DNA from 2 places in the Mesorhizobium sp. M0074 genome. Region 2 is predicted to be linked to the other one. Evidence: predicted binding sites of a transcription regulator. Region 2 holds the regulator's gene; the other holds the start of a gene.
The links. The regulator LexA, encoded in region 2, represses DNA repair genes until DNA is damaged. The targets are predictions, from matches to a motif close to TGTTCNNNNTGTGTTCNG.
Positions count from the first base shown of each region.

Region 1: the regulator LexA is predicted to act here: its motif matches at 7,541-7,558, upstream of NKJ73_RS25940 (YifB family Mg chelatase-like AAA ATPase).

Region 1 is NZ_JAMYUM010000022.1:72,499-88,307, forward strand. Features, by position in the region: gene NKJ73_RS25900 (SMP-30/gluconolactonase/LRE family protein) at 1-523, opposite strand, end outside; gene NKJ73_RS25905 (2-dehydro-3-deoxy-6-phosphogalactonate aldolase) at 523-1,161, opposite strand; gene NKJ73_RS25910 (2-dehydro-3-deoxygalactonokinase) at 1,158-2,108, opposite strand; gene NKJ73_RS25915 (SDR family NAD(P)-dependent oxidoreductase) at 2,108-2,875, opposite strand; gene NKJ73_RS25920 (GtrA family protein) at 3,007-4,809, opposite strand; gene NKJ73_RS25925 (glycosyltransferase) at 4,939-5,946, shown strand; gene NKJ73_RS25930 (GtrA family protein) at 5,954-6,328, shown strand; gene gshB (glutathione synthase) at 6,547-7,488, shown strand; gene NKJ73_RS25940 (YifB family Mg chelatase-like AAA ATPase) at 7,652-9,181, shown strand; gene NKJ73_RS25945 (malate synthase G) at 9,412-11,586, opposite strand; gene NKJ73_RS25950 (hydantoinase/oxoprolinase N-terminal domain-containing protein) at 11,846-13,873, opposite strand; gene NKJ73_RS25955 (CDGSH iron-sulfur domain-containing protein) at 14,118-14,741, opposite strand; gene NKJ73_RS25960 (hypothetical protein) at 15,299-15,673, opposite strand.
Region 2 is NZ_JAMYUM010000003.1:164,113-179,921, reverse strand. Features, by position in the region: gene lpxB (lipid-A-disaccharide synthase) at 1-422, shown strand, start outside; gene gltA (citrate synthase) at 529-1,857, opposite strand; gene gltX (glutamate--tRNA ligase) at 2,037-3,458, opposite strand; gene NKJ73_RS05980 (ComEC/Rec2 family competence protein) at 3,555-6,020, shown strand; gene lexA (transcriptional repressor LexA) at 6,014-6,748, opposite strand; gene kynU (kynureninase) at 7,196-8,443, shown strand; gene NKJ73_RS05965 (hormone-sensitive lipase) at 8,540-9,370, shown strand; gene NKJ73_RS05960 (molybdopterin molybdotransferase MoeA) at 9,378-10,583, opposite strand; gene moaC (cyclic pyranopterin monophosphate synthase MoaC) at 10,583-11,089, opposite strand; gene trpC (indole-3-glycerol phosphate synthase TrpC) at 11,092-11,904, opposite strand; gene trpD (anthranilate phosphoribosyltransferase) at 11,909-12,919, opposite strand; gene NKJ73_RS05940 (SurA N-terminal domain-containing protein) at 12,916-14,808, opposite strand; gene tpiA (triose-phosphate isomerase) at 14,951-15,718, shown strand.

The DNA of each region.
Region 1 (15,809 bases), on a different contig from region 2:
CGCAGCCGACGCGCATCAACAGGCCGGTGCTGGTGTCGGTGTAATAGGCAATGGTCCCATCCTCGGAAAAGCAGATCGAGTTGGGCACAGTAATGTCGGCATAAAGCCGGCGCAGCTCGCCCTTGAAGAACCAGTAGATCGAACCGGCACCCTTCTCCTCGCCCTTGCCCATTGTGCCGACCCACAGCGCGCCGCAAGGGTGAACGCGTGAATCGTTCGAGCGGGTGACCGCATTGTCGGCCTCGATCGGCGTATGCAACGTCAGCTTGCCGGTCGCGACGTCGCGGACATGCAGGCCGGTCTCGGTGGCGATCAACTGGCGCCGGTCGTCGACGATGGCGACGGCGCTGGCCATCTGGCCGAGCTCGTGGACCTTGACCGCACCGCCGGACAGGAGCTTTTCCAGGAGCTGGCCATTGACGATGTCGAACCAGTAGAGCGTGTCGGTGGCAGGGTCATAGCTTGGTCCCTCCCCGAGTTGGCAGACATGGTCGGAAAAAACCGAAACAATGGTCTCGCTCATCATGCCACTCCAAACGCCGCGTCCCAGGCCTGAACTGCGGCTTTCGCTCGCGCTGCCACTTCGTCGACGCTCATGCCCGGCTTGAACAGGCTGGAGCCAAGACCGAAGACGCTGACGCCGGCTGCCTTGTAGCCGGCAAAATCCTTATCCGAAACGCCGCCGACCGCGCCGACCAGCACACTGGCCGGCAGCACCGCGCGCATCGCCGAAATGCCTGCCGCGCCAAGCACGCTCGCCGGGAAGAATTTCAGTGCCGAGGCGCCGAGCCGGATTGCTTGAAATGCCTCGGTCGGCGTGAACACGCCGGGCATCGTCACCATGCCGTAGTGCATGGCACGGCCCATGACCTCGGCATCGATATTGGGGCTGACCAGCAGCCGCCCGCCGGCCTTGTGCAGGCCGTCGACATCGGCGGCGCTGAGCACCGTGCCGGCACCGACCAAGGCTGTTGGAGGAAGCGCTCCGACAATGCTGGCGATGGAGGCGTAAGGATCGGGCGAGTTGAGCGGCACCTCGATCGCTTCGATACCGGCGCCGAAGATCGCCTGGCCGATCGCCACCGCCTCGCTTGGCTTGAGGCCACGCAGGATGGCGACCAGACCCCGCTCGAGCTTTGGAAAAGGTGCGGTCTCTGTCATGCGGCAACTCCATTTCCGGCGATCATGCCATTTTCGCGCGCGGCTTCGGCAAGACCGGCACGCACCGCCTCGTCAGCGTCGACCACCCTGACCGCGAGCCCGGCAAGGCCGAGCGCGTCGGCATAGAGCGTGCCAAGTGCGCCCGACGCGATCAGCACGACGGGCACGGCACTCGCCCCATAACGGCGATTTGCCGAAGCGATCTCGCCGCCGATCAGCAGGCCGGACAGGCACGCGGCGGCATCCTCGGGCTTCAGATCCTGCAGCAGGCTGGCGGCGCGGATCGAGAACAGTCTTGAACCGATGTCACCGCCTTCGGCCAACGCCTTCAGGCACCACTCCCGGAAAAATGGATTTTCGGCGGCAACCGGCTTCGGCGGCTCGCCCAGCGAATGGCGCAGGATCGAGTGCGCGGCCAGCACCGAAAACAGCTCGCCGGTCGGCCAGGTGCCGAAACCGGCAACGGCACCGTCCTCGACCAGCACCCATTTCGAATGCGTGCCGGGCATGCAGACGAGGTGGCGCCCCTTTGCCGGCAAACCGGCGCCGGCGAGCTGCGTTTCCTCGCCGCGCATGACGTCCGGGGCGTCGGCCAGACGCTGGGCAAGGCCGGGCACGATGCGGATGTCGCGGCGCTGGCCGGGGATGCGGGCAGCGCCGGCGAGAATAGCGCCGATCGGCGCCGGCACGCTGACATAGGGCGCCTCCAGCCAGCCCTGGCGCGAACCGGCCATGCCGCAAATGATGACCGGCAGCGCCTCGGCTGCGCCCAGGGCAGCCAGATGCCCTTCGAGAATGGACGAAAATCCTTTAGCCTGGGCGGTGATCAGCCCGTCATCGCCGCGCCGCTCGGCGAGAACCTTGCCGGCGCCGTCGAGCAGCCAGACCCTCATACGGGTGGTGCCCCAGTCGACGGCCGCGACGGAAGCTGCCTTGCTCGATGAGATCACAGGAACCCCCCATCGACGATCAGCATCTGCGCGGTCAGCATGCGTGAGGCATCCGACGCCAGGAACAGCACAGTGCCGACAATGTCTTCCGGCTGCATCACCTCTTTGATGCACTGTTTGGCGACATGAGCGGCGAGCGCTTCTTCGGTGACCCAGAGCTTTCTCTGCCGCTCGGTGATCACCCAGCCGGGCGCGATCGCGTTGACGCGGATGCCGTCGATGCCGAGCTTGCCGGCAAGACCCTTGGTGAGGCCGACGATGCCGGCCTTGGCGGCGGTATAGGCCGGCATATCGGGATGGTTGATGAGAAACGAGGTTGAGGTGAAGTTGATGATCGATCCGCCGCCGGCCCGCTTCATGCCCGGCGCCACCGCCTGTGCGCTGAAGAAATGCGGGCGCAGGTTGATGGCATGATTGTTGTCCCAGAACTCCACCGTGACGTCTTCCACGGCATGACGGTCATCCTGCGCGGCATTGTTGACCAGCACGGTCACGTCGCCATGCGCCTCTGCAGCTTTGCCCGCCGACAGCCGCAACGCCTCGATGTCGCGTATGTCGGTCTTGAGATAGAGCGGCCGCCGGCCCAGCTCCTTCTCTAACCGATCGGCCAGCGCCAGGCTCGGACGGTCGGCAATATCGATGAAGGCGACGTTTGCCCCCTGGCGGACAAAGCCTTCTGTCAAGGCAGCGCCAATGCCGGAGCCGCCGCCGGTGATCAGCACCGAAGCGCCTTCGAGATCGGCAAAGCGCGCCGATGGCATCATGAATTCTCTCCCGGTCCAATGATCGCGGTCTGGCCGGCGCGCATCCTATCCAGCCATGTCGGGCGGGCAAGGGCGAAAGCGTGGATTGTCGGGACTTATGTCCGACAAAAGGCCGCATGGCCGCCGATCGATCAGCTGTCCGGCCGGACGCGGTACAATTCGACGGCGGCTCCGCTGGTCCCGGCAACCGGCTCAAGCCATTCCGGCACGCTGCCGCGCATCAGCCCGGCAAGAAAGCCTGCCGGCGCCTTGGCTGCGAGGAGCTTGCTTTCGGCGCTGCCGGGGCACAGCGCGACGAGGCCGACTTGATGATCCGCCACGACCGTCCTGGCATCGGCATCGGACCCAAGGAAGGCATCGAGCGCCAGCAGGTTGCCGGCGACGTTGCGATGGTAGGGCCCGGCGAAGACGTGATGTCCGGAATAGGCCAGGATAGGCGATCCGAGATTGGAAATTGCCAGTACGGTGGTGCCTGGCAGGCGGCCAAGCGCCGCAAAGGAGGCCATGCGCTGGCAAGCGACATCGGCGCCGTCGCCATTATCGGCGGCGGTATTGCTGTCCTCGAAGGCGACCGAGGTTGCCGCGGCAGCCCCAGTCCAGACGGCATTCACCGAAACCAGCCAGACGGCGGCCATGCGCAGCGCCACGCCACGCGACGGGCTGGCCTCGGCCCGTTGACGCCATTTGGCAATCCAGGCGGCAAGCGGGATGACAGCGAAGGCGATCGAGAATGTCGAACCGCGCACCTGCCAGACGCTGACGATGAAGGCCACGGCAAGTAGCGCGCCGACAAGGCTGTCCTGCCGCCGCCAGCCGCCACGGCCAAGGCGAAGCGCCATCAGCACGAGCGCGATGAGCGGCGTGGCATAGCGCGCCACCACCCCGGCCGGATCTTCAGCGAGCAGCTTGAACAGCGATTGCGCCTCGTCGATGTGATCAAGCCATAGCTCCTTGAGGCGCGGATCGAGGTTGGCATAGGGCGCTGCCAGGCATTGCGGGGACAAAAAGACGACGACAGAGCCCAATACAAGAGCAAGCAGGCCAAGCAAGGCGAACCGCCATTGGCGCGTGCGGCCGGCGGGCTCGACCGACGCTATCGCCGCAAGGCCGGTTCCGGCAATCGCCGCGACGACGAACTGCACGGTCGAGAAGGCGTCGCATTGCGCCTGACCCCAGGCAGACGGCGCAATGGTGGCGACAAAGACGAGAGCGGACGCGCCGGCAAAGCCGAGGCCGAAATCCCTGGCGATCAGCCTCTCGCCATTGGCGCCGAGGGCGAACAGCATGGCAACAGAGGCGCCGATGGTGGCCACATAAGGCGCGGTCTCCATGCCGACGGCCAGCATCAATCCGGCGCACAGGCCGGAGAGCAATGCCGCCGGCCTACGCGTTGGCGCTTCAAGCAACAGGCTCAGGCTGGCCATGCTCAGCATCAGCTGGACATTGTGGTGATCGAGCGCGCCAGGCGAAAAAATGCCGAGGAAATACAGTGCGGCAGCGCCGATCACGACAGCGGGCAGCACGGCGCTGTCACCGGCAAAGCTGCGCGCGGCGCGAGCCGTGAAAAATACGGTCAGGCAGAAGAGCAGCGCCGGCCACAGCACTTGCGCAACATTCTCGGCAAAGGCCGCGCTGCCGGTCAGGGCCGATACGGCCGTGATGATAGCGGCGATCGGCGCATCGACCAGCCGCGACCAATGCATGACGAAACCGCCTTCCAGGCCCATCCTGTACTGGTGGAGATCGAACCACCTTTGGCCGGCCAGCATGTCGCGAACTTCGACGAGGCGCAGCAGATTGTCGTTGTCGCCGCCGGCATTGGTCAGTGCCGGGAAGCCGGCAAAGGCATTGACGGCAAGCGCCAGCACCGTGGCAAGCAGCGCCAGCGCGATATCGGACCTCCAAATGGAGGCGCCATCGTCGGCTGTGCTCATATCGGGACCTTTGGAAGGAATACGGGGCGGTTTAAACCTAGCCTTAACAGCTTCAATAAATAGTAAAGCCGCCCGAGCGAGGCCGGCGTTTGAGCGGTCAGGGGCCTCACAGGGCATCCGGAGACGAAAATGCCACAAGAAGTGCGCCATGAGCCGAGCATCGCCGTGCTCCTGCCTTGCTACAATGAGGAGCTGACGATCGGCGAAGTGGTGCGGCGCTTTCGCGAAACGCTGCCTGCCGCCGCGATCTATGTCTACGACAACAATTCGCGCGACCTGACCGCGCTCCGAGCCCGCGCCGCCGGCGCCATCGTGGTGCGCGAGCCGCGCCAGGGCAAAGGCAATGTCGTGCGCCGCATGTTCGCCGACATCGAGGCCGACATCTACCTGATGGCCGACGGCGACGGCACCTATGCGCCGGAGGACGCGCCGCAACTGATCAACACGCTGCTGACCGAGCGCTCCGACATGGTGGTGGGCACCAGGCGCGGCGTCGCCGACGACGCCGGCAGGACAGGCCACGCCTTCGGCAACCGCATCTTCAACAGCCTCTACAAACGTTTGTTCGGCTCGGACTTTACCGATATCTTCTCGGGTTACCGCGCCTTCACCAGGCGCTTCGTCAAGAGTTTTCCCGCCGTTTCCGGCGGTTTCGAGATCGAGACCGAAATGTCGGTGCACGCCTCGCAGCTCAAATTGCCGGTCAGCGAGATCGGGCTCGACTATGGCCGCCGGCCGGAAGGCTCCTCGTCGAAGCTGTCGACCTTTCGCGACGGCGCGAAGATCCTGTGGATGTTCGCCATGCTGATGAAGGAGACGCAGCCGCTGCGTTTCTTCGGCGCTTTTTCGGTGTTCTTCCTGGCATCAAGCCTGTTTCTGATGGCGCCGGTGCTGATCGAGTTCGCCGAAACCGGGCTTGTGCCGCGCATGCCGACCTGGGTTCTGTCGGTCGGCCTGCTGCTGCTGTCGATGCTGGCGGCGGTGACCGGGGTGATCCTCGATTCGGTGTCGCGCGGCCGCGCCGAGCAGAAGCGCATCTTCTATCTGTCGATGCCTTCCGGTCGCGTCGAACGTGAACGTGCAAGCGCGCTCGCGACTTTGAAGGCCGGACCGCGCAAGACCCCGCGGGCGGCCTAGAGCCTAAATGGGACGCCTCGCCCGCTTCATTGTCGCCGGCGGCATCGGCTTCGTCGCCGACGCGGGTGCGCTTTGGCTGGTGCTGGCGGCAACGCCGCTTGGCCCCTTGGCAGCCCGCATCATTTCGATCGGTTTTGCGCTGTCCGCCACCTGGCTGATCAACCGCCACCTGACCTTCTCGCCTTCCAGCCGGGGCATCGCGCATGAGGGCGCCCGCTACGGCGGCGTCGGCATTGCCACCAGCGTCGTCAATTATCTCGTCTATTGCGTCATGTTGTTCGCACTGCCGATGGTGTCGCCGCTCATAGCCCTTGCGGTCGCCTCGCTGGTCGCCATGGCGCTGTCCTTCCTCGGCTATTCCAAGCTGGTGTTCGACCGCTGAAGGCACATCGCGTTGGGATCTGCGCCAAGCGAAGCGCAGCCTCATCATGACCTTGGCCGATTGGCAGAGGCCGCCGATTTCCTTATATCGCTGTCGTCGATGCATCGGCCCGAAAAATCGGAATCGATTTTCGGAAAGCACGATGCATGGATTCAAGAAATGTTGGAGCGTACTTTGTGCGTCCAAGTGGATCGCTCCAAGTGCGCCGGAGAGCTGCCATGCCCCTGAAAGTCGCCGTCCAGATGGACCACATCTCCACCGTGTCGGTAGCCGGCGACACGTCGTTTGCACTGTCGCTGGAGGCGCAGCGGCGCGGCCACCAATTGTTCCACTACACGCCCGACCGGCTGTCGCTGCGCGACGGCAAGGTGTTTGCCCGTATCGAGGCGATGCAGGTCCGCGACGAGAAGGGCAATCATTATTCGCTGGGCGAAGAAGTCCGCACCGATCTTTCGGAGATGGACGTCATCCTTTTGCGGCAGGATCCGCCCTTCGACATGAACTACATCACCACCACGCATATTCTCGAGCGCATCCATCCGAAGACGCTGGTGGTCAACGACCCGGCCTGGGTGCGCAACAGCCCGGAAAAGATCTTCGTCACCGAATTTCCCGACCTGATGCCGGACACGCTGATCACCAAGGACCCTCTCGAGGTCGCAGCCTTCCGCAAGGAGTTCGGCGATATCATCGTCAAACCGCTCTACGGCAATGGCGGCGCCGGCATCTTCCACCTGCACGAGGCCGACCGCAACCTCGCCTCGCTGCTCGAAATGTTCGGCCAGTTGTTCCGCGAACCCTACATCGTGCAGCGCTACCTCAAGGAGGTGCGGGCTGGCGACAAGCGCATCATCCTGATTGACGGCGAGCCTGTCGGCGCCATCAACCGCGTGCCGGCCGAGCACGATTCGCGCTCCAACATGCATGTCGGCGGCCGCGCCGAAAAGACCGAATTGACGGAACGCGAACGCGAGATCTGCGCCCGCATCGGTCCCTCGCTGAAGGAGCGCGGCTTCATCCTCGTCGGCATCGACGTCATCGGCGATTACATGACCGAGATCAACGTGACCTCACCGACCGGCATACGCGAAGTGCAGCGCTTCGGCGGCGCCGACATCGCCAGCCTGTTCTGGGATGCCGTGGAGGAGAAGCGCAACTAGCCTCGCTTCGCGAGCGGCCGCGTTGCAAACCATTGCCGCCGTTGCGCTCAGCTGTTCCCCAAATGTTCTTGCCTTCGCCGGAAATCTGTGGTTGTCTCGGGTGACGCCGTTCGCGGCATGATCGCAAAGGCTTGGGGCAAAAGCCTGCATCCGGGGTGAAGACATGGTGGCGCGGGTTCGCACGGTTGCTTTCCAGGGCATCGAGGCCGTGCCGGTCGACGTGCAGGTGATGATCGCGCCGGGCAAGGTCAACATGCACATCGTCGGGCTGGCCGACAAGGCCGTAGCCGAAAGCCGCGAGCGGGTGCAGGCAGCACTTCATGCATCCGGCCTGTCGATGCCGTCGAAGAAGGTCACCGTCAATCTGGCGCCCGCCGACCTGCCCAAGGAAGGCAGCCACTACGATTTGCCGATCGCGCTCGGGCTGATGGCGGCGCTCGGCGCCATTCCGGGCGACATGCTGGCCGGCTATGTCGTGCTTGGCGAATTGTCGCTCGACGGCACCATCGCGGCGGTGGCCGGCGCGCTGCCGGCGGCGATCGGCGCCAATGCCGAAGGCAAGGGCTTGATCTGCCCGTTCGCCTGCGGGCCGGAAGCGGCCTGGGCCGGCAAGGATTTCGACATATTGGCGCCGCGCAGCCTGATCGCCATCGCCAATCATTTTCGCGGCACGCAGGTTCTGTCGCGGCCGGAAGCCGGCATCCATGCCTCGGCGCGCGACCTGCCCGACCTTGCCGACATCAAGGGCCAGGAGACCGCCAAGCGGGCGCTGGAGGTGGCGGCGGCCGGCGGCCACAATCTTCTGATGGTCGGACCGCCGGGGTCGGGAAAGTCGATGCTGGCGCAGCGGCTGCCGTCGATCCTGCCGCCGCTGGCGCCCAGGGAATTGCTCGAAGTCTCGATGATCGCCTCGGTGGCCGGCGAACTCGGCGAAGGAAAACTCACCGACCGGCGGCCGTTCCGCGCGCCACATCATTCGGCCTCGATGGCGGCGATGGTCGGCGGCGGTCTGCGCGTGCGGCCGGGCGAGGCCTCGCTTGCCCATCACGGCGTGCTGTTCCTCGACGAGTTCCCCGAATTCTCGCCGCAGGCGCTCGATGCACTGCGCCAGCCGCTCGAGACCGGCGACTGCATGATCGCGCGCGCCAATCATCGCGTCACCTATCCGGCACGTATCCAGCTGGTCGCGGCGATGAACCCGTGCCGCTGCGGCATGGCCGGCGAGCCCGGCTATCGCTGCCTGCGCGGCGACCGCTGCCGCACCGACTACCAGGCGCGCATTTCCGGCCCGCTGCTCGACCGTATCGACCTCAGGATCGAGGTGCCGGCGGTCTCGGCCAGCGATTTGATCCGGCCGGACCGGGCAGAGAAAAGTGCCGCGGTGGCGCTGCGCGTCGCCCGCGCCCGTACGATCCAGCGCGAGCGCTTCGAGCGGCTCGGCGCGACCGCCACCACCAACGCCCATTGCTCGCCCTCCGTCATCGAGGCGATCGCCATGCCCGATGCCGCCGGCCTGTCGTTGCTCAGAGATGCCAGCGAAAAACTCGGCTTTTCCGCGCGCGCCTATCACCGCGTCTTGAAGGTGGCGCGGACGCTGGCCGATCTCGAGGCCAGCGAGACGGTCGGCCGCATCCATCTGGCCGAAGCGATTTCCTACCGCATGAGCTCGGAACGGATGGCACAAGCGGCGTAGGCTTCCTTCCCCTCGAGGGGAGGGTGGCCGCGAAGCGGCCGGGTGGGGTCGCCGGCGACGTGCTCGGCCTTTAACGTCTGCACGATATGCGCAGATCAAGATGGCACCGAGTATTGGTCGCCAAGACAATCCCGTTCTTGTCGCTGGAATGGGAGTCGGCGCACTTCTTGCAGGACCCCTCCCGGCCCTTCGGGCCACCCTCCCCTCGAGGGGGAGGGGGACGCCGGCGACTAGCGCGCCTGCTCGTTCGCCTTCAGCTCCAGCCTCCGTGCGTGCAGCACCGGCTCGGTATAGCCGTTGGCCTGGACGCGGCCCTTGAAGACCAGATCACACGCGGCGAGGAAGGCGATGGACTTGCCGAAATCCGGCGCCATCGGCCGGTAGAGCGGATCGCCTTCGTTCTGGCGGTCGACGATCGCCGCCATGCGTTTCATCGTCTCCATGACCTGCTCGGGCGTGCAGACGCCGTGATGCAGCCAGTTGGCGATGTGCTGCGAGGAGATGCGCAGCGTGGCGCGGTCCTCCATCAGGCCGACGTCGTTTATGTCCGGCACTTTCGAACAGCCGACGCCCTGGTCGATCCAGCGCACGACATAGCCCAGAATTCCCTGCGCGTTGTTGTCGAGTTCCTTCTGGACGTCTTCAGGGGACCAGTTCGGCCGCCTTGCTACCGGCACCGACAGGATGTCGTCCAGTTTCGCCTTGGGGCGGCTCTTCAGCGCCGCCTGGACGGCGTGGACATCGACCTTGTGGTAGTGCGTGGCGTGCAGGGTCGCCGCCGTCGGCGACGGCACCCAGGCGGTGTTGGCGCCGGCCTTGGGATGCACGATTTTCTCGGCCAGCATCGCCGCCATCAGGTCAGGCATCGCCCACATGCCCTTGCCTATCTGGGCGTGGCCGGCCAACCCACATTCCAGCCCGATGTCGACGTTCCAGGCTTCGTAGGCGGCGATCCAGGCGGCCTGCTTCATGTCGCCCTTGCGGATCATCGGGCCGGCTTCCATCGAGGTGTGGATCTCGTCGCCGGTGCGATCGAGGAAGCCGGTGTTGATGAAGACGACGCGTTCTTTCGCGGCGCGGATCGCCTCCTTGAGGTTGACGGTGGTGCGCCGCTCCTCGTCCATGATGCCCATCCTGATGGTGTTTTTGGGCACGCCGAGCAGCGCCTCGACGCGGTCGAAAATCTCGACGGCGAAGGCAACTTCGTCGGGCCCGTGCATCTTGGGCTTTACGATGTACATCGAGCCGGCGCGAGAATTGGCGCGGCGCCCGTTCACGCCGATGTCATGCAGCGCGATCAGCGCCGTCAGCGCCGCATCCATGATGCCTTCCGGCACCTCGTTGCCGTCGCGGTCTGATATCGCCGGATTGGTCATGAGGTGGCCGACATTCCTGACCAGCATCAGCGAGCGGCCCGGCAAGGTCAGCGTGCCGCCATCGGGCGCGGTATAGGAGCGGTCTGGGTTGAGCCTGCGGACAAAGCTCTTGCCGGCCTTGGTGATCTCCTCCGCCAAGTCGCCCTTCATCAGGCCGAGCCAGTTGCGGTAGACCAGCACCTTATCTTCGGCATCGACGGCCGCCACCGAATCCTCACAGTCCTGGATGGTGGTCAGTGCCGATTCCAGCACGACATCGGCAATGCCGGCCGGATCGGTGCGGCCGATCTGGTTGTTGCGGTCGATGACGATTTCAATGTGCAGGCCGTTCTTGACCAGCAGGACGGCTTCGGGGTCGGCGGCATCGCCGCGATAGCCGGCAAACTGTCTGAGGTCGGCAAGCGTGGTGGCGCCGGCACCCTCGCCCAGCCGCAACATGCCGTTGGCGACCGAAAGCCCGTTGACGCCGGCCCATTTGCCTGTGGTGAGCGGCACCGCCTCGTCGAAGAAGCTTTTCACCCAGGCGACGACCTTGGCGCCGCGCGCCGGATTGAATTTGTTGCCTCGCTCGGCGCCGGCCGTCTCCGGGATGGCGTCGGTTCCGTAGAGCGCATCGTACAGCGAGCCCCAGCGCGCATTGGCGGCGTTCAGCGCATAACGCGCATTCATCACCGGCACCACCAGCTGCGGCCCGGCGACCGAAGCGATTTCCGGGTCGACATTTTCGGTCGTCACGCTGAAGGCCGGCCCCTCGGGCAGCAGATAGCCGATCTCGCGGAGGAAGCTCGTGTAGGCCTCCATGTCGACGGGCGCGCCGTTGTCGCGATACCAGCGGTCGAGCTTGTCCTGCATGGCATCGCGCTTTTCGAGCAGCGCCCGGTTTTTTGGCGAGAGATCATGGACGATCGCCGAAAAACCGCTCCAGAATGCCTCCGCTTCAATGCCGGTGCCCGGCAGCGCCTCGTTCACGACAAAATCATGAAGCGCGCGGGCAATCCGCAATCCGGCGATCTCGACGCGATCGGTCATCAGGGCTTCTCCAAGGCGAACGGCTAGGCCGGGCCTTTGGCATGTCACGGTGGCAGGGTCAATTCAGCTTAGGGTGAAGGTAGGGCGTTTTCGCTGCCGATCTCCCCCTTTGTGGGGGAGATGGCCGGCAGGCCAGAGGGGGTCGCCTCGCGTGGAGTGCAACCTCTTCTTTGCACCAAATCGCGTCGCGCTTCATGCGAGGCGACCCCCTCTGTCGCCTTCGGCGACATCTCCCCCCTCGAGGGGGGAGATTACGCGCTCACACCGCAATCCTTGGCCGTCCCGACGCCACCGCCACGACATGCGCCTCGATGAACATGCGCTGGCCCTCTACGGTGGAGACTCGGAACTCGCTGGCGATTTCGATCTCGGCACTGTCGGTGCCGGCGTCCTTAGCCCGCCCGGCGGCAATCGCCCGCACATCTTTCTCCGCCGCGGCGATTGCCGCCGCCTCGTCGTTGAAATCGCGCACGCTTTCACCTGAGGCAACGCGGAACAGCCCTTCCTTGGGCTGGCTGACCCGCGCCTCGGCCGATACCCGGACCTGGCCGACGACGGCGCCGAGCGCGTTGGCGACATCGGTATCCTGCGGCACCACGCATCGATTGCCGACCAGCTCAGCCAGGCCGGCATAATGCAGCGGCGCCGAGGCGCCGAGGCCGATCACCGGACGGTCGAGCGCGACGCTCAAGCGGGCGATGCCGGGATGCGCGTCGACGGCGCGCTGGACCAGGGCATGGGCGACGGTCGCCGCGCCATCCAGCCCGTCCTCGGCAAAGGCGGTCTCGAGGATGACTTCCGCCGACAGGCGGGTCAGCGCGGTCAGCACCCGTTCCGAGATCGCCTCCGGCGAGGCGGCGATGAACTGGCCGCGGCCGTCGCGCCTGCGCGCGAACAGCTCGGCACCCAGACGCGCCGCGGCCGCATCCCAATTGGCCTGCCGGCCCAGCACATGCGCGGCGTCCGACGGCGTGAAGCCGGCGACATGCACCAGCCCGCGCGACACCAGCCGGTTCAAGGTGGCGTTCTGGGCGTTCGAGGTCAGCAATCTGTCTAGAGCCTGCGGCACGGCGCCAATCAGTTCGTAGAGCTTGGCTTCGGCGCCGGTCAGTCCGGCCGCCAGCCGCTCCGGCACGCCGGTGCGCACCGCCAGACGGCCATCCATGCGGCCGGGATTGGGCGCGCGCAGCTGGCGCTCGAGCTCCGCCGTGACGGCCTCGCCATGCATCAAGCCGGCCAGCGCCAGCGGCACCAGGCGGCGCGGGCCGAGCAGGATTCTCGGATTGAGCGCGCCGTCCTCCAGCGCCACTTCGGAATCGCCGCCGAGCCCAAAGGTGCGCATGGCGACGGCCTCGACCATGGTGCGGAACCCGCCGACGGTGGCGCCTTCCGGATCAAGCCGCGGCCGGCCCTTGTCGAGCACGGCGACGTCGGTGGTGGTGCCGCCGATATCGGAGACCACGGCATCGTCGAGGCCGGTCATGTGGCGGGCACCGACGAGGCTGGCGGCCGGGCCGGACAGGATGGTCTCGATCGGCCGCTGGCGGGCAAAGGCGGCCGAGACCAGAGCGCCGTCGCCGCGCACCACCATCAGCGGGGCGGCGATGTTGCGCGCGGCCAAAAAGCCTTCGGTTGCCGCGACCAGCCGGTCGATCATCGAGATCAGCCTGGCGTTGAGCAAAGTCGTCAGCGCCCGGCGCGGGCCGCCGAGCTTGGCCGACAGTTCGTGGCTGGCGGTGACCGGCAGGCCGGTCCTGTCGCGGATCAGGTTCCGCGCGCTTAGCTCATGCGCCGGGTTGCGGGTGGCGAAATAGGCGCAGACGGCAAAGCCGGACACCGACTTTTCCAGTTCCGGCAAAGCTGCCTCCAGCCCGGACAGATCGAGCTTTGCCGCATTGCCATGGACATCGTGGCCGCCGGGGCAGAACACCACCGGGTCGGTGCCGAGCGCCGCCTTCAGCCCGTCGCGGGCAAGGTCGCCCTCGGCAAAGCCGATCATCACCAGCGCCACGCGGCCGCCCTGGCCCTCGACCAGCGCATTGGTGGCAAGCGTCGTCGACATCGACACCAGTTTGATCGCTGCCGGGTCGGTGCCGGCCATTTCGAGCACCGCATCGACCGCGCCGGAGATGCCGACCGCCAGATCATGGCGCGTGGTCAGCGCCTTGGCCTTGGCCAGCACCTTTCCGCTTGGCCCGCCGGCCTCCGACCACAGCACGGCGTCGGTATAGGTGCCGCCGGTGTCGATGCCGAGGAATAGGGGTGGCGATTTGGTCTTGGCGGTCATTGGCGGGTCCGGAGAATTCTCTTGCCCCGCCCTTAGCCGATATGAACGGGCCGATAAAGGCACGAGCGCTGGGCCAAGGCAGCGTAATCTCCCCCCTCGAGGGGGAGATGGCCGGCAGGCCAGAGGGGGTCGTCTCGCGTGGAGCCCCGGCATTCTCTGGCCGCGATGGCATTGGCGTCAGGACGTACCGACCCCCCTCTGTCGCCTTCGGCGACATCTCCCCCTCAAGGGGGAGATCGCTAGGCTACCCGACAAACCCCACGCGCTTATGCGAGCCATCGCAGAACGGCTTGTTGGCGGTGTGGCCGCAGCGGCAGAGGAAGGTGCGTTGCGTACGGTCGACCGTGTGGCCGGTGCCGGTGACGATTTCGACATTGCCTTCGAGCTTGAGCGGGCCGTTGGTCGTCGGTGTGACGGTCAGCGGGCCATTCCGCACCTCCAGCGCCGGCGCGTCCTTCAGCGCCGGCTCGCCGGTGGCGGTGAAGCCCGATTTGGTGTGGCTACCATCGCAGAACGGCTTGTTTTCCGAGGCGCCGCAGCGGCACAGCGTGGCGCGGTAAAACGTTTCGCCGCCCAACACGATCTCGGCATGGACGGCAAGCGGACCGTTTTCCCTTATGCGCACAATGTTGACCACCGGCGGCTGTTCCTGCGGCCCGCCATCCTTGCGGATATAGGTGATGGCGCCGGACGGGCAGGCTTCGGCGAGCGCCACGATCTTCTCGACGCTGGCCGCCTCGGGGTGGATCCACTGGCCGGGCGCATTGGGCACGAAGACACGCGGATCGCCCAGCACGCAGTTGCGCGAATGGATGCAACGCCGGCCGGAAAAGCCGATGTCGATGTTCTCGCCTTCGACCACTGCCATTGGGTGGGTCTCCTGTCGGACTACGCTATGGCGACAGTCAGGACGACGTCAAGGCAGAATTCTCACCCTCGTGAGGGCCGACCTCGGGCGCGGCGGTAAGGGAATTCGCATTTCTTGCTCGCAGCACCACATTTTGTTCTTGCTTTGTGCCGGCAGCTATGCTACTAATTTGGGTATGGTGCTAATTGGCTCCAACGACCCGCCTGCCGAGGCGGGTTTTTTGTTTCAGCTTTGAAATTCCGGCGTTGCCGGCCTGACGTTGGCGGGACAGCGCGCGCCCCTGCCCGCTTTGCGCTGGCTTCTCCCCCACAAGGATGGAGCAATCGCCCATGAAGTCCCCCGGCCGCGGAGCCTGCCCTCGGGCTGCGGAGGCAAGACTCGTGGGCGGCCACCTTCTTCCCGCCGGGGAGAAGAGCCTGGCGCAGCGCAGGCGACCTCCTCTCCCCTCGGGGAGAGGTCGGATTGCCCCGAATTGCCCTTCGCAATTCGGTTGGCAATCCGGGTGAGGGGGCACTTGCCCATACGCGATTGCCCCCAACAAGAGGAAGACGGGCAACTCACGGAACCAGATCGATTTCCTCGGTCTCGCCGCCACTGCAGGTGTAGCAGCAATCGTCGCACTTTTCCGTATTGCCGGGGCCGACGCCCCAATAGGTATTCTCGTCGCCATCGACCCAGGCGCCGTAGCAGATCGATTCGCCGTCACTGCAGGACAGCGGGATCGCCTTGGTCTCGCCGTCGTTGAGATAGTAATCCTGATTGTTGCCCGGCCAGACATGATCGCGGTCCTGGCTGTAGAGCTCGACGCGCATGGCGTTCGGATGGCTGTTCTTGATCTCGAAGGTGACATCGCCGGCATGCGCGACGGGCGCAAACAGCGTGACAATGAACAGCGACGCGGCGACGCGGCGCGCGAAAGCGTAGGACGACATGATGATTTCCCCCCGGAATGAAGCGGCCTGCCCGGCCGCGAGGGGGAACATGGCATGGCGGCGGGATGGGTGGAAGGGGGTGCGCCATTTGCACATCGCGAAAGCGCAGCGTTGCCAAGGAAGACCCCTCTCCGGT
Region 2 (15,809 bases):
TCGCGAGCTGGGACGAGAAGCCGGAGATCATACTCGATGCCGAACGCAAATGGCAGGCCTTCGGCAAGGCCGATGCGGCGCTGATCGCATCGGGGACAGTATCGCTGGAACTGGCACTGGCGAGTGTGCCGATGATCTCCTGCTACCGGCTCGATCCGGTCATGCGCATGGCGCAGCCGCTGATCAAAGTATGGAGCGCAGCCTTGCCCAATCTCATTGCCGACCGGCCGGTTGTGCCGGAACACTACAATCAATATGTGCGGCCGCATTATCTGGCGCGGCAGTTGGAAGCGCTGTTCTCCGATACCGCCTACCGCACCTGGCAGAAGGACGGTTTTGCCGAAATCGCCAGGCGTATGGCAACCGACGAGCCGTCAGGCGAGATAGCCGCGGGTGTGGTGATGGGGATGGTGAGGAAGTGAGTGAATTGTGAATAGTGAATTGTGAATAGTGGTTTCTATGGACAGGGAGCGACGCTTCGCTACTCCCATTCACCATTCACCATTCACCATTCACCATTCACCACCTTCACCGCTTCGCGATTGGCACGTAGTCCCGTTCCGGCGCGCCGGTATAGAGCTGGCGCGGGCGACCGATCTTCTGGTGCGGGTCCTCGATCATCTCCTTCCACTGCGCGATCCAGCCGACGGTGCGGGCGACCGCGAACAGCACGGTGAACATGGTGGTGGGAAAGCCCAGCGCCTTCAGCGTGATGCCGGAATAGAAATCGACGTTCGGATAGAGCTTCTTCTCGATGAAATAGGAATCGGTCAGTGCGATCCTTTCCAGCTCCATGGCGATGTCGAGCAGTGGATCGTCCTTGATGCCGAGCTCGCCCAGGACCTCGTGCGCGGTCTTCTGCATGATCTTGGCGCGCGGATCGTAATTCTTGTAAACGCGGTGGCCAAATCCCATCAATCGGAACGGATCGTTCTTATCCTTGGCGCGCGCAATGAATTCCGGGATGTGATCGACATGACCGATCTCGCCCAGCATGTTCAGGGCTGCCTCGTTGGCGCCGCCATGTGCGGGACCCCACAGGCAGGCGATGCCGGCAGCGATACAGGCAAAAGGATTGGCGCCCGACGAGCCGGCCAGGCGGACGGTCGAAGTCGAGGCGTTCTGTTCGTGATCGGCGTGCAGGATGAAGATGCGCTCCATCGCGCGGGCCAGCACCGGATTGATCTTGTATTCCTCGCAAGGCACGGCGAAGCACATATGCAGGAAATTGGCTGCGAAATTCAGCTCGTTCTTCGGGTAAATGAATGGCTGGCCGATGTGGTATTTATAGGCCATCGCCGCGATCGTCGGCATCTTGGCGATCAGCCGCATTGACGCGACCATGCGTTGATAGGGGTCCGAGATATCGGTGGAATCGTGATAGAAGGCCGACAGCGCGCCGACCACGCCGCACATCACCGCCATCGGATGCGCATCACGGCGGAAGCCGGTGAAAAAGCGCGACATCTGCTCATGCACCATGGTGTGGCGCGTCACCCGGTAGTCGAAATCGTCCTTCTGCGCCTTGGTCGGGAGTTCACCATAGAGCAAGAGATAGCAGACTTCGAGGAAGTCGCCGTGCTCGGCCAATTGGTCGATCGGGTAGCCGCGGTGCAAAAGAATGCCGGCATCGCCATCGATGAAGGTGATTTCCGATTCGCAGCTCGCCGTCGACGTAAAACCGGGATCGTAGGTAAAGACGCCGGCGGTGTTGTAGAGCGAACCGATGTCGATGACGTCAGGTCCTACCGAACCACTTCGTATCTTGAATTCATGGATTTTGCCGCCGAGTTCCAGTTTGGCCGTCGATGCCTGGGTTTTGCCGCCAAATTCCATTTTTGTCGCAGGTTCGGTCATAGCAAACTCCTTTTTGTTTCCTCAGGCCGGCAAAGGCAAAATATCTGAACCCAACACGTCAAAAACATCGGAATACGCACATTTGCGCCCGCAATTAAATCTGCGCGGCAGATTAGGCCAAGACCCAATGTTGCACTGCGAAACACACCTTTCAATGCCAATCTTCTTGGGCCAGTTTGCTAATCGATTTGATCAGCGATCCGCGCCAGGCTTTCCTCGCGGCCAAGCACGGCCAGCACATCGAAGACACCTGGCGAGGTACTTTTGCCGGTGAGCGCGGCGCGCAAAGGTTGGGCCACGGCGCCGAGTTTATGGCTGGCGGCCTGCGCATAGTCGCGGATCGCGGCTTCGGCTGAGGCGGCAGACCACTCCGAAACCGTGGCTAGTGCCGCATGAGCGCCCCGCAGGATCGCGCGCGCCTCACCGCTGAGCAGCGCCGCCGCCTTCTCGTCGACCGGCAGCGGCCGCTCGACGAAAAGGAATGCAGCCCCTTCAACAAGTTCGACCAGCGTCTTGGCGCGCTCCTTCAGGCCCGGCAAAGCGGCAAGCAGTTGCGCCCTGCGTCTGTCGTCGAGGCGCGCCGCGATTGCCGGGCCGCCTTCAAGATAGGGCAGAGTGGCGATGAAGATGTCGAGCAGCGCCGCGTCGTTCATCCGGCGCATATGCACGCCGTTAAGCGCCTCGAGCTTGGCGAAGTCGAAACGGGCGGCGCCCTTGTTGACGTCGCCAATGTCGAACCATGCAATCATGTCGGCGATCGACATGATCTCATCGTCGCCGTGGCTCCAGCCAAGCCTCGCCAGATAGTTGAGCAGCGCCTCCGGCAGGTAGCCCATGGCGCGATAGGCTTCGACGCCAAGCGCACCGTGCCGCTTCGACAGCTTGGCGCCGTCGGCACCGTGGATCAGCGGGATATGCGACATCGACGGCACCTCCCAGCCCATGGCCTGATAGATTACGGTCTGGCGTGCGGCGTTGGTCAAATGATCGTCGCCGCGGATGATGTGGGTGATGCCCATGTCGTGATCGTCGACGACGACGGCATGCATGTAGGTGGGATTGCCGTCCGAGCGCAGAATAATGAAATCGTCGAGATCCTTGTTGGGAAAGCGCACGTCGCCCTGGACGCGGTCATGCACCACCGTCTCGCCGTCTGTCGGCGCCTTGATGCGGATCGCCCCCTTGGCGCCGGGCGGCGCCTCCGACGGGTCGCGGTCGCGCCAGCGTCCATCATAGCGGGGAGGCAGCCCCTTGGCCCGTGCGCTCTCGCGCATTGCCTCTAGCTCGGCAGGCGTCGCATAACAATAATAGGCCTTGCCCATACGAACGAGTTCCTCGGCCACCTCGCGATGGCGCGGCGCACGCTCGAACTGCGACACCGGCTCGCCGTCCCATGTCAGGCCAAGCCAGGAAAGCCCGTCGAGAATGGCCGCGCTTGCCGCATCGGTGGAGCGCTCGCGGTCGGTGTCCTCGATGCGCAGCAGCATCGTGCCGCCTGTGTGCTTGGCATACAGCCAGTTGAACAGCGCCGTGCGCGCGCCGCCAATGTGCAGATAGCCGGTGGGCGAGGGGGCAAAACGGGTGACGACCTTATCGGGCATGGAACTCTCAGGCGGGCGAAGGAAGTGGGTTTGCGGACTTTCGCGCGTTGCGCGTTCATGTAGCATAGGAGGTCGAGGGCGCAAGGGGCAGACCCGATGGCTGTGCGAGGCCGTGGTGCGGGCGAGGGCGAGGACGTTGGCAGCGGCGTCAGCGAACGCTTGCTGTTTGCCGCACCCCCGCCTGTCCTGCCGGCACCGGCATTGCTACCCGCTCCGCGCTTCGATGCTCCGTCGCTGCCGGCCAGCGACCCAGCAACGGTTCTCGTGCCCGCGGGCGAGCCCATCGTACGCCTGCCTAGGCGTTTCCGCCTCCCGTCACCGTCCCGTATCCGCAACAGCGTAACCTCGGCAGCCGGCCTGGAACTCGACCGCGGCATCGCCTTCCTGCTGGTGCCGGTGTTCCTCGCATGCGGGGTGGTCGTATATTTCGGGCTGTCGGTGGAGCCGGCCTTTCCACAGCCGATCGCAATCGCGCTCCTCGCGGCCCTTTGTGCCGTCGTCTCGCGGTCATGGCCCAGGACGCGCCTGTGCTTCATGGTGGCGCTGCTCTGCGCGCTTGGCGTACTTGCCGCCAAGTTCGAGACATGGCGTGTCGGAACGCATATGCTCGGCTCCGAAATCTCGACGCGGCTGACGGGTCGCGTCGTATCGTACGAGCCCATGGCGAGCGGCCGCATCAGGCTGACAATCGATGTGATCTCAACGGCCAGGCCGACACTGCGCTACATGCCGGAACGGGTCCGCGTTTCGGCGATGAAGATACCGGCTGAGCTGACCGCCGGTTCCGAGATCACCGGCTATGTGCGGCTGCTGCCGCCGACCGGCCCGGTGCGGCCCGACAGCTATGATTTCTCCTTCGACAGCTATTTCGCCGGTATCGGCGGCAGCGGCTTTTTTCTCGGCAATCCGAAAGTCGTGTCGTCGGGCAGCATGCCGCTTGCCGCGCAGCTTTCTTCCGCGATCGAAGACGCGCGCGAATCGATCGCCGACCATATCCGCAGCCGCATCGGCGGTGCCGAGGGCGAGATTGCTGCTGCGCTGATCGTCGGCGTGCGCGCCGGCATTCCCGAGGAGATCAACGAAGCGATGCGGCGCACCGGCATCTACCACATCATCTCCATCTCGGGGCTGCATATGGCGTTGGTCGCCGGCACCATCATGGCGCTGCTGCGGGGTGCCTTTGCGCTGTTTCCCGATTTCTCATCGCGACGGCCGGTCAAGAAATATGCCGCGGCCGCCGCGCTTTTTTCGATTGCGGCCTACCTCGTCTTTTCCGGCATTGTCGTTGCGGCCGAACGCAGCTTCATCATGCTGGCGGTGATGCTTATCGCCGTGCTGTTCGACCGGGCCGCGCTCACCATGCGCAACCTGGCGATCTCGGCCATCGCGGTCATCCTGGTGTCGCCGCACGAGGTGGTCGGTCCGAGTTTCCAGATGTCCTTCGCCGCGACGGCGGCCCTTGTCGGCGCCTATGCAGGCTGGTCCGATTACCGCGCCGGCAGGGCCACCACGCCGCCACCGCGGCGGTCGCCGCTACGCTTTGCCACTCGAAAGGTCCTGTTGGGCATGTGCGGTCTGGCGATGACCTCGATCATTGCAGGGAGCGCCACGGCGCTTTTCGCCATATGGCATTTCCAGCGCGTGGCGCCGCTCAGCCTGTTCGCCAATCTGGCCATCATGCCCATCGTCTCACTGGTCGTCATGCCCTTCGCCGTTCTCAGCGCGCTGGCGATGCCGTTCGGTGCGGATGGCCCTTTCCTCTATGTCATGGGCAAGGGGCTGACGGCGATGATCGCCCTGTCCGGGTGGATCTCGGAGCGCTCGCCGATCGATGCGGTCGGGCTGATTTCGCTGAGATCCGTCCTTCTGGTGACGATCGCCCTCGTCATTGCCAGCATGGCGACGACCTGGTTGCGGCTGGCGGCACTTCCTTTTGCGCTCGCCGGCTTGCTGACGACAACGCAGACACGCATACCCGACGTATTGGTCTCGGAGGACGCGCGGCTGGTCGCGCTGCCGATCGGCAGCGGTGAACTCGCGGTCAACCGGGCACGCCCGAATGAGTTCACCATCGACAACTGGAAACGCGCGCTCACATCAGAGGCCATCGTCGCGCCGGAAACGCCTGGAAAGAACGACCCGCAATTCGACATTGCCGATCCGGCCGACCTACCGCCGGGCATGCCGTTCATTTGCACGGACGGCCTCTGCCTTGCCAGGCATCCATCCGGCGCGATCATCGCGCAAGCCAAGGACCGCGATACTGCGCGGCCAGCCTGCGCCTTTGCCAGCTTGATCGTCATCGACGACGCCACCGCCCATAACCCCTGCTACTACGACCGGCTGGTCCTCGTCGTCACCAAACGGCAACTGGCGCGCGCGGGAAGTGCCGCCGTCTATTTCGATCCACAAGCGGCAACACGCGCCGAGATCCGCTTCGCCGTCGAAAAATCATACCGGCCCTGGCACGTGCAGCGGAAATTTTCACGCGCGGCACGGGGCCTGCCGCCATACCGCAGGGCCGACAACCCCAAAGCCGGCGCCAAGGGCGGAGCTCAGTAGCGGCGGATCAGTCCGACGAGCTTGCCCTGCACCTTGACCCTGTCTGGTCCGAAGATGCGCGTCTCGTAGGCCGGATTGGCGGCTTCCAGGGCGATCGAGGCGCCCTTGCGGCGGAACCGCTTCAGCGTCGCTTCCTCCTCGTCGACCAGTGCCACCACGATCTCACCGGGGCTCGCCGTATCGGCATTGCGGATGATCACCGTGTCGCCGTCGAAAATGCCAGCCTCGATCATCGAATCGCCTTTGACCTCGAGCGCATAATGCTCGCCGCCCATGATCATATCCGGCGGCACCGAAATCGAATGCGTCTGGTGCTGGATGGCATCGATCGGCACACCGGCCGCGATGCGGCCCATTACCGGGATCGAAACGGCGGCGACGACATCGTCGTCATTGCCGGCTGCAGGGACACGCGACGATGTCGGCTTGCCCTGCCGAGGGGCGCCTTGCCCAAGGCTGCCCTGGATGACACTCGGCGAGAACTTGCGTGCCGCATTGAGGCCGGGGGCGATCGAGTCAGGCAGGCGTAGCACCTCCAGCGCACGGGCCCGGTTGGGCAAACGGCGAATGAAGCCGCGCTCCTCCAGCGCCGTAATCAGCCGGTGGATTCCGGATTTGGAAGCCAGATCGAGCGCTTCCTTCATCTCGTCGAATGAAGGCGGGATACCGCTTTCCTTCAACCTTTCGTGGATGAACATAAGCAGTTCGTGTTGTTTGCGTGTCAGCATAGCGACCCCCAACAGAATCAGAAAAACAAACCCAGAACAAACACTATCTGTTCCAGTTGTGTTCCGCAACTGTTTAAAGTTTAATGAATGCGTTAAGGCTCGGGAAACAAACGACGTCCCCTACCGGCGTACCGCATTTTCACCGCCGCGAGCCTCATCGCCTTGATTCTGCTTTCGTTTGCGCCCTTCTGGCCTCCTAGAAGGCGGCACTGGCATCGGCCGTCGGTCGGCAAAAGGCACGGAATTGAACCCGTATCGACTGTGCGGTTTGGTCAATGCACCGTGAACGAAACGAATTCAAAACGCCAACCTCGGGTTAAGTCCCGGTTTCCACCGCCTGGTCAGGCTGCTTCTCGCCGGTGGAGCCTTGCTGCGCGCAACCAGGTAATGGAAGAACAGTCGATGCGTGTCCGGCGTTGCGTTGGATCTTGGGGGAGCAGACAAATCATGACAGGAATTCCCGATCTCGTGGCCATAAAGGCGATGGATGCCGCGGATCCGTTGCGCGCGATGCGCGACCGCTTTGTGTTGCCGCAAGGAGTGATCTATCTCGACGGCAATTCGCTAGGAGCTGCTTCACGTGCCGCTTTCGATGAACTGCACAAGGCCGCGACCGAAGAATGGTCGCATGATCTCATCCGCGCATGGAACACGGCCGGCTGGTTCAACATGCCGCTTGAACTTGGCGACCAGCTCGGGCGCCTGATCGGTGCCGCGGCCGGCCAGACGGTGGTCTGCGACACGACATCGGTCAACATCTACAAGCTGCTGCACGCCGCCATGGCCATGCGACCGGAGCGGCAGGTCATCGTCGCCGAGGGCGATAGTTTTCCGACGGACCTCTACATGGCCGAGGGTGTGGTTTCGACGCGAAAAGATACGCTGCTGCGCCTCTCGGGGGTCGACGCGCCGACCATCGAAGAGCTGATCGACGAACGCACCGCCGTGGTGCTGGTCAACCACGTCAACTATAAGTCGGGCGAACTGCGCGACATGCCGGCGCTGACGCGCAGGGCTCAGGAAGCCGGGGCGATGATCGTCTGGGATCTCTGCCACACCGCCGGCGCGATGCCAGTCGAACTCGACAAGGCAAACGCCGATTTTGCCGTTGGCTGCACCTACAAATATCTGAATGGCGGCCCGGGCGCGCCTGCCTTCATCTATGCGGCTGAGCGGCATCTTTCCGACATCCAGCAGCCGCTCACCGGCTGGTGGGGCCATGCACGGCCCTTCGCCTTCGAGCCAGGCTATGCGGCCGGCACCGGCATCCGCCGGTTTCTGTGCGGCACGCAGCCGGTCCTGTCGATGCGCACGCTGAAGGGCGCGCTCGACATCTGGAACGATGTCGACATGACGGCGGTGCGCAAGAAGAGCATCGCACTGGCGGATCTGTTCATCGAGCTTGTCGAGGCAAAGTGCGGCACTTACGGGCTCACGCTCGAAAGCACGCGCGATGGGGAAAAACGCGGCAGCCAGATTTCATTCATGCATGAGCATGGCTACCAGGTCATGCGCGCGCTGATCGAACGTGGCGTGATCGGCGATTTTCGCGCGCCATCGACCATGCGCTTCGGCTTCACCCCGCTCTATGTCGGCTATGCCGATGTCTGGCAGGCCGTCGAAGTGCTTGAGGACATCCTGCGCACCGGTGCGTGGAAGGAAGCGCGCTTCGCCATCAAGGCGGCTGTCACTTGAGATTGATGCGAGAGCTGGAATCGTGAGGCTGGCGACGACGCGCCGCGCGATGCTCACGGCTACGTTGCAAGGCTATATTGCCAGGGAGGGCGCAGGGTGTTCGAACGTCACATTGCCGATTGGGACAACGCCTATGCCAACGGCGCCAACATAGCCGGCAGCGATCGCTGGCCGGCGGCCTGGATCGAGCCCGCGCGGGTTTTCCGCGACGTGCTTTCGACCGAGGGCAGGGCGCGGCTCGACATGGCCTATGGCGACAACCCACGCAACCGGCTCGATCTTTTCCTGCCGGCCATCAAGCCCAAGGGACTCGTGGTGTTCGTTCATGGCGGCTACTGGATGGCATTCGACAAGAGTTTCTGGTCGCATCTTGCCACTGGCCCTGTTGATCGCGGCTATGCGGTGGCGATGCCGTCCTACACGCTCTGTCCGCAGATACGCATTGGCGGCATCGTCAAGGAAGTCGGCGCGGCGATCGGCAAGGCGGCGGCGATGGTTCCAGGGCCGCTGATGCTGACCGGACACTCGGCCGGCGGCCATCTTGTTAGCCGGATGGTTACGGCGACGACGCCGCTGGCGCCCGAAGTGGTCCGGCGCGTTCGTCACGTGGTGTCGATCTCGGGGGTGCACGATTTGCGCCCGATCATGCGCACCGGCATGAACGAGACGCTGGCGATCGATGAGGCCGAGGCGCAGGCCGAAAGTCCGGTGCTGCTGCGCCCGATGGACAAGGCCCGCCTGACCTGCTGGGCCGGCGGCGGCGAGCGCGCCGAATTCCTGCGTCAGAGCGCGTTGCTGGCCAACATCTGGATCGGCCTGGGTACCGCGACCAGCTCGGTGGTCGAGCCTGACCGGCATCATTTCAACATCATCGACGGTTTGGCCGATCCAGACCATCCGCTGACCCGGACCTTGATTTCGGAGTGAGGCAGGTTCAGCGTAGCATCAGTACGTCGCAGGGGGAGCCCGCCGCCGCGGCAGGAGCGAACGGCGCGCGAACGATCAGCCCGTTGGCATCGGCCAGCATTTTCAGCATCGAGGAGTCCTGGATGCCGAACGGCGTCGCCACGAGCGTACCGGTGTCATCTATGACAACAGCCCGCACATAATCTTGCCTGAGATCGTTGGCCGGCATGGCAGCACCGAGCCGTGCCCGACGTATATCCTGCTGAAAGGCGCGGCCACCGAGCCGCGCCAGCAGCGGCTTCAGGAAGAGCTGAGTGCAGACCAGGCTTGCCACCGGATTGCCGGGCAGGCCGATGCAGCGAATGTCTCCCAGCCGCCCGAACATCAGTGGCTTGCCCGGCCGCATGGCGATCTTCCAGAAATCGAGCGTCATGCCTTGCCCGGTCAGCACGTCATGGACGAAGTCGTGGTCACCGACCGAGGCACCGCCCAGCGTGACGATGACGTTCGCGCCAGCCTTCACGGCCTTTTCAACCAGCGCAGCGATCGCCTCCCTGCGGTCCGGCGCGATGCCAAGGTCGAGCGCGCGCGCACCGACCGACTGTGCGGCAGCGGCGACACCATAGGCGTTGGAGGAGATGATCTGGTCGGGGCCAACATCGCTGCCCGGCGGCAGCAATTCGTCGCCGGTGGCGATGATGGCGACCAGCGGCCGTTTGACCACGCGCACCTCGGGGTGATTGGCCGATGCCGCCAGCGACAAGGCCGCCGGGTCGAGCAGGCGGCCTTTGGGCAGCAGGACATCGCTCTTGGCGAAATCGAGCCCGAGGCGGCGGATGTTGCGCCCCTGCACCGTCGGTTCCGTCACTTCGACGCTGCCGCCACCGAGATCGCGGACGTTCTCCTGGATGACGATAGTGTCGGCGCCTTCGGGAAGCGGCGCGCCGGTAAAGATGCGCACGGCCTGCCGCTGCTGCACCGTTCCGGCAAAGCCGCGTCCGGCCGGCGCCATGCCGACCACCGAAAGCCTTGCCGGTACGGACGCGATATCGGCCGCCCGCACGGCATAGCCGTCCATGGCGGAGGCGTTGAACGGCGGCTGGGTGCGGAGCGCCACAACCGGCTCCACCAGCACGCGGTCGGCGGCATCCAGCAGTGCGACGCGTTCGCCCGGCAGCGCTGCTGCGCCGTCCAGCAGGCGCTCGAGCGCCTCGGCAACTGGGACCAGCGCCATTATCGGCCTGCCTCGGTGGCCCCGTCTCCGGTGATCTTGTAGTCGCCGGATTTGCCGCCGGTCTTTTCAACAAGCCTGATGCCGGAGATGACCATGGCGCGGTCGACCGCCTTGGCCATGTCGTAGATGGTCAGGCAAGCGACCGAGACGGCACTCAGAGCCTCCATCTCAACGCCGGTCTTGCCGGTGACGCGGGTCAATGCTGTCACCTTCAGGCCGGGCAGCGCGGCGTCCGCCTCGATATCGACAGATATCCTGGTCAGCAGCAGCGGATGGCAAAGCGGGATCAGTTCATGCGTCTTCTTGGCCGCCATGATGCCGGCAATGCGCGCGGTGCCCAGCACGTCGCCCTTCTTGGCGTCGCCGGCGAGGATCATGTCCAGCGTCTCGGGCCGCATCGCGACAAAACCTTCTGCGACTGCAGTGCGCACCGTCTCAGCCTTGTCGCCGACATCGACCATGTTGGCTTCGCCCTGCGCGCCAAGATGGGTGAGGGCGGCCGCCATCCTCAAAAGGCCTCTGCCGGCGCCTTGCCCGTCAACAGCAAGCGCGTTGCCGCGGCCACGTCCTGCTGGCGCATCAGGCTCTCGCCGACCAGGAAAGTCGCAATGCCGCTCTGCTCCAGCCGGCGGCAATCGTCGTGCGAAAAGATACCGCTCTCGCTGACCAGATGGCGGTCGGCCGGCACCATCGGTACCAGCCGCTCCGAGGTCTGCAGGCTGGTTTCGAAGGTCCGGAGATTGCGGTTGTTGATTCCGATCAGCCGCGACGACAGCTGCAGCGCGCGTTCCATTTCAGCCTCGTCATGCACTTCGACCAGCGCGTCCATGCCGAGACCGAACGCTGTCGCTTCGAGTTCTCTTGCCAACGCGTCGTCGACGCTGGCCATGATGATCAGGATGGCATCGGCGCCCCATGCCCTGGCCTCGTAGACCTGATAGGGGTCGAACAGGAAATCCTTGCGCAATGCAGGCAGCTCGACGGCAGCGCGCGCAGCGGTGAGGAATTCGGGCGCGCCTTGGAAGGAGGGTGCGTCGGTCAGCACCGAAAGGCAGGCGGCACCGCCCTTCGCATAGGCCCTGGCCAGCGTCGGCGGATCGAAATCGGCGCGGATCAGGCCTTTGGATGGGCTAGCCTTCTTGATTTCGGCAATCAGCGCGAACCTGCCGGATTTGCGCTTTGCTTCAAGGGCAGAAAGAAAGCCGCGCGGCGCGTCGGCATCCGTCGCCCGTGCCTTGATCTCGGCGAGCGGCACGCGCGCCTTGGCCGCCGTGATCTCGTCGCGCTTGTAAGCCTCGATCTTGCGCAGGATGTCGGACATGGTTTTAACCGTTCGAAATCTCGATCAGCCTGTCGAGCACTTTCAGCGAGCGGCCGCTGTCGATGGCCTGCTCCGCCGTTACCATGCCGTCGGCGAGGGTCGTCGCTTTGCCGGCCACCACCAGCCCGGCGCCGGCATTCATCAGCACCGTATCGCGAAAGGCGCCGGCGGCGCCGCCCAGCATGTCGCGCAGTGCCTGGGCGTTGTGGGCGGCGTCGCCGCCGCGCAACTCGTCCTTGGTGTGACGCGTCAGCCCGACTGCTTCCGGGGTCAGCGTAAAGCTGCGGATCTCGCCGCCGGCCAGTTCGGCGACAAGTGTCTCGCCGGTGGTGGTGATCTCGTCATAGCCGTCGCCATGGACGATCCAGGCATGGTCGGCACCAAGTTCCTTCAACGTTTCTGCCACGGGCATGATCCATTCGGGCAGGAACACGCCGACCATCTGCCGTCTGACACTCGCCGGATTGGAAAGCGGGCCCAGCAGGTTGAAGATGGTGCGGGTGCCGAGCTCGACCCGGGTCGGGCCGACATGCTTCATCGCCGGATGATGCGCCGGCGCGAACATGAAGCCGACGCCGGCCTCGTGGATGCAGCGGCCGATCGTTTCCGGAGGGATGTCGATCTTGACGCCCAATGCGATCAGCACATCGGCGGCGCCGGTCAGCGAGGACAGTCCGCGATTGCCGTGCTTGGCGACGGGCACGCCGCTGCCGGCGATGACGAAAGCGGATGCGGTCGAAATGTTGACGCTGTGCGAATTGTCGCCGCCGGTGCCGACAATGTCGATGGCGCCCTCGGGGGCTTCGACACGCAGCATCTTGGCGCGCATGGTGGCGACGGCGCCGGCGATCTCGCTGACGGTCTCACCGCGCACGCGCAATGCCATCAAGAAGCCGCCGATCTGGCCGGGGGTAGCATCGCCCGACATGATAATGTCGAAGGCCTCGCGCGCCTCCTCGAAAGAAAGAGCGCTGCCGGCGGCGACCTTGGCGATGTGGATCTTCAGCGCGCTCATCTGGCCAGGGCTTGGGTTACGGCCGTCTGATCGATGCGGACGTCATATTGCGTCTGCAACTGCGCCACCAACTGGTCGAGCAGGTCGTCGGACATGCCGGATGTGAAGGACTTCTGTGCGTCCTCGGGTACTGAGCTGGCGTCGGCCCCGGCGGGCTCGAATACCTCGGCAACCTTGAACAGGATCTGTCCGTCGCCCGTGGGCGAGGGGATCAGCCCGGTGCCGCCTTCGCCGACGCCGAACATCGCGGCGGCCCCTTCCTTGCCGAAATCGACGTCGTCAGCATCGCGCTTGACGCCGCGCTTGGTCTGCTTTTCGAGCTTGAGCTCACCGGCGATCACCTCGAGCGTGGCGCCGGCCTTGAGACGCTTCTCGAGCTCTTGTGCTTTTGCGGTGAGCCGTTTGGTGGTCTCCGCCGCGGTCCAGTCGGCCACGACCTTCTGGCGGACTTCGTCCAATGTGCGGTCGCGGGCAGGCGTGATCGCGCTCACGTCGTAGAAGACGAAGCCGTTATCGGCGGTGGTGAGGCCTTCATTGTCGGTTCCGGGTTCGGATTCGAACACCGCCTTGATGAGTGCCGGCGATTCCGGTAGGTCTTTGACGATGCTTCCATCCGGCCGTTGGCCGGTGCGGTCGATGGCATCGATGGTGACGACCTTCAGCTTCAATTTGGCGGCTGCCTCGGCGAGCGAACTGCCCGAGGCGCGCGTATCCTCGTAATTGTCGTGCACGTCCAGCAAGATGCGGCTTGCCTCGCCCAGTGCCAGGTCCTTGCGGATCTGCTCGGACACTTCGGCCAGCGGCTTCACCACTTCGGGCTTGATCTCGGTGACGCGCAGCAGAACGGGACCAAAGGCGCCCTGTACGACCGGGCTGACCTCATTGACGTTTAGTTTGAAGGCAGCATCGGCGACCGCCTTGTCGGCGATCTTGTCCTTGGCCAGCGTGCCGAGCAGCGTGTCGGCCGGCGTCTTGCCTTCGGCAGCGACGATCTTGTCGAAGGTCGCGCCGGTCCTGAGCGAATCGAGCGCCGCCTTTGCGGCATCAGGTGTCTTGAACACAAGCTGCTCGATGGTGCGCATCTCCGGCGTGGTGTAGCGCGCCTTGTTCTTATTGTAGTCGTCGCTGACCTGTTGGTCGGTCACCGCGCTCAAATCCATGATGTCTTCCGGTTCGAGCCTGACATAGGAGAACTTACGGTATTCGGGCGCGGCGTAGGTTTTCTTGTTTTCCTCGAAATAGGCCGAAAGCGCGCTGTCGGACGGCGCTTCTATCGGTTCGACCAGCGATTTCGGCAAGGTCAGGTAGTCGATGGTGCGATCTTCGCCGCGATAGAGCGCGACCGCCTTGAAGAATGTATCCGGGGCCTTGAGGCCGTCCGAAACCGCCTCGACGATCTGCTGGCGGACCGCGACCTGGGCGCGGTTCTTCAAATAGTCTTCCGGCCGCATGCCGATCTGCCGAAGCAGGTACTCGAAGGTTCTCCTGTCGAAGCTTCCGGCAGGCCCTTTGAACGCCGGGTCTTCACGCGTCAGTTCGGCGAGCCGGTCCTTGGACAGGCCGAGTCCGAGCTTGCGGGCCTGCTCGTCGAGGACAGCGCCCGACACGAGTTGCGCCAGCACCTGGTTGTCGATGCCGAGCGCCGTCGCTTGCTCACGGCTGATGCGCTGGCCGAATTGCTGCGACATGACGCTGAGCTGGCGATCGTAGGCGAGGCGGTATTCGTTGATCGAGACCTTGGTGCCTCCGGCCGTGATCACGGCATCATGGCCGGCAAGACCGCCCATCAGGCGGCCCGAGATGCCCCAGACGGCGAAGCTCAACACCAACAATGACAGCAGCAGTTTAGCGACCCAGGTCCCCGCCGCGCTTCTCAACATACCAAGCATGTGTACTTCCGATTTTTGCGCATTTCGCATGCGCCGAGTCTGAAACAAGCGCAATAGCGCCCTTCCTGCCCACTGTCGATTGCTTTGTGGCCTGATTTTGATAGTGAGGGCCAGCTGGAAATTGCCCGGAGAAACAAATCCCATGACGCCTGGAATCCGCCCGCTCGTCGCCGGCAACTGGAAAATGAACGGCACTAGCGCCTCGCTCAACGAGCTCAGGATGATCGGCAACGGCTTCATGAGTGGGCTCGACGCCGAGACCGAAGCGGTGGTCTGCGTGCCGGCGACCTTGCTTGCGCACGCCGCCGAGATTCTGTCGCGCACGCCGGTGCGGGCCGGCGGAGAGGATTGCCACACCGAGGAAAGCGGCGCCTATACCGGCTGCATTTCGGCCGAGATGCTGAAGGATGCAGGTGCCAGCCATGTCATCGTCGGCCATTCCGAATGCCGCGCCGATCGCAAGGAGGACGATGCCTTGGTCCAGGCCAAGGCCTCCGCCGCATGGCGCGCCGGGCTGGTGGCCATCATCTGCATTGGTGAGACAAGAGCCGAACGAGAAGCAGGAGCCACGCTCGACGTGCTGTCGCGCCAGGTCGCTGGCTCGGTCCCGCCAAACGCCACGGCCTCCAACACCGTCATTGCCTATGAGCCAATATGGGCGATTGGGACCGGCTTGACCCCGACCGCCGCCGACGTCGCCGAGGCACATGCGCATATCCGCGAAGAACTGGCACGGAAGCTCGGCAATACGGCGGCCAAGATGCGCATTCTCTACGGCGGCTCGGTCAAGCCGTCCAACGCCGTCGAGTTGCTCGGCGTCAGGAATGTCGATGGCGCGCTGGTCGGCGGCGCCAGCCTAAAGGCGGCGGACTTCCTCGGCATCGCGGAAGCCTATCGAAACATTGCTTGATACAAGGGCTGCTTGCTGCATTTGAGCGGACGGCCGGCGCCGAAATCGTTGCAAAGGACGCATTGCTTCCCATATTCCGGCCACGGGCTTG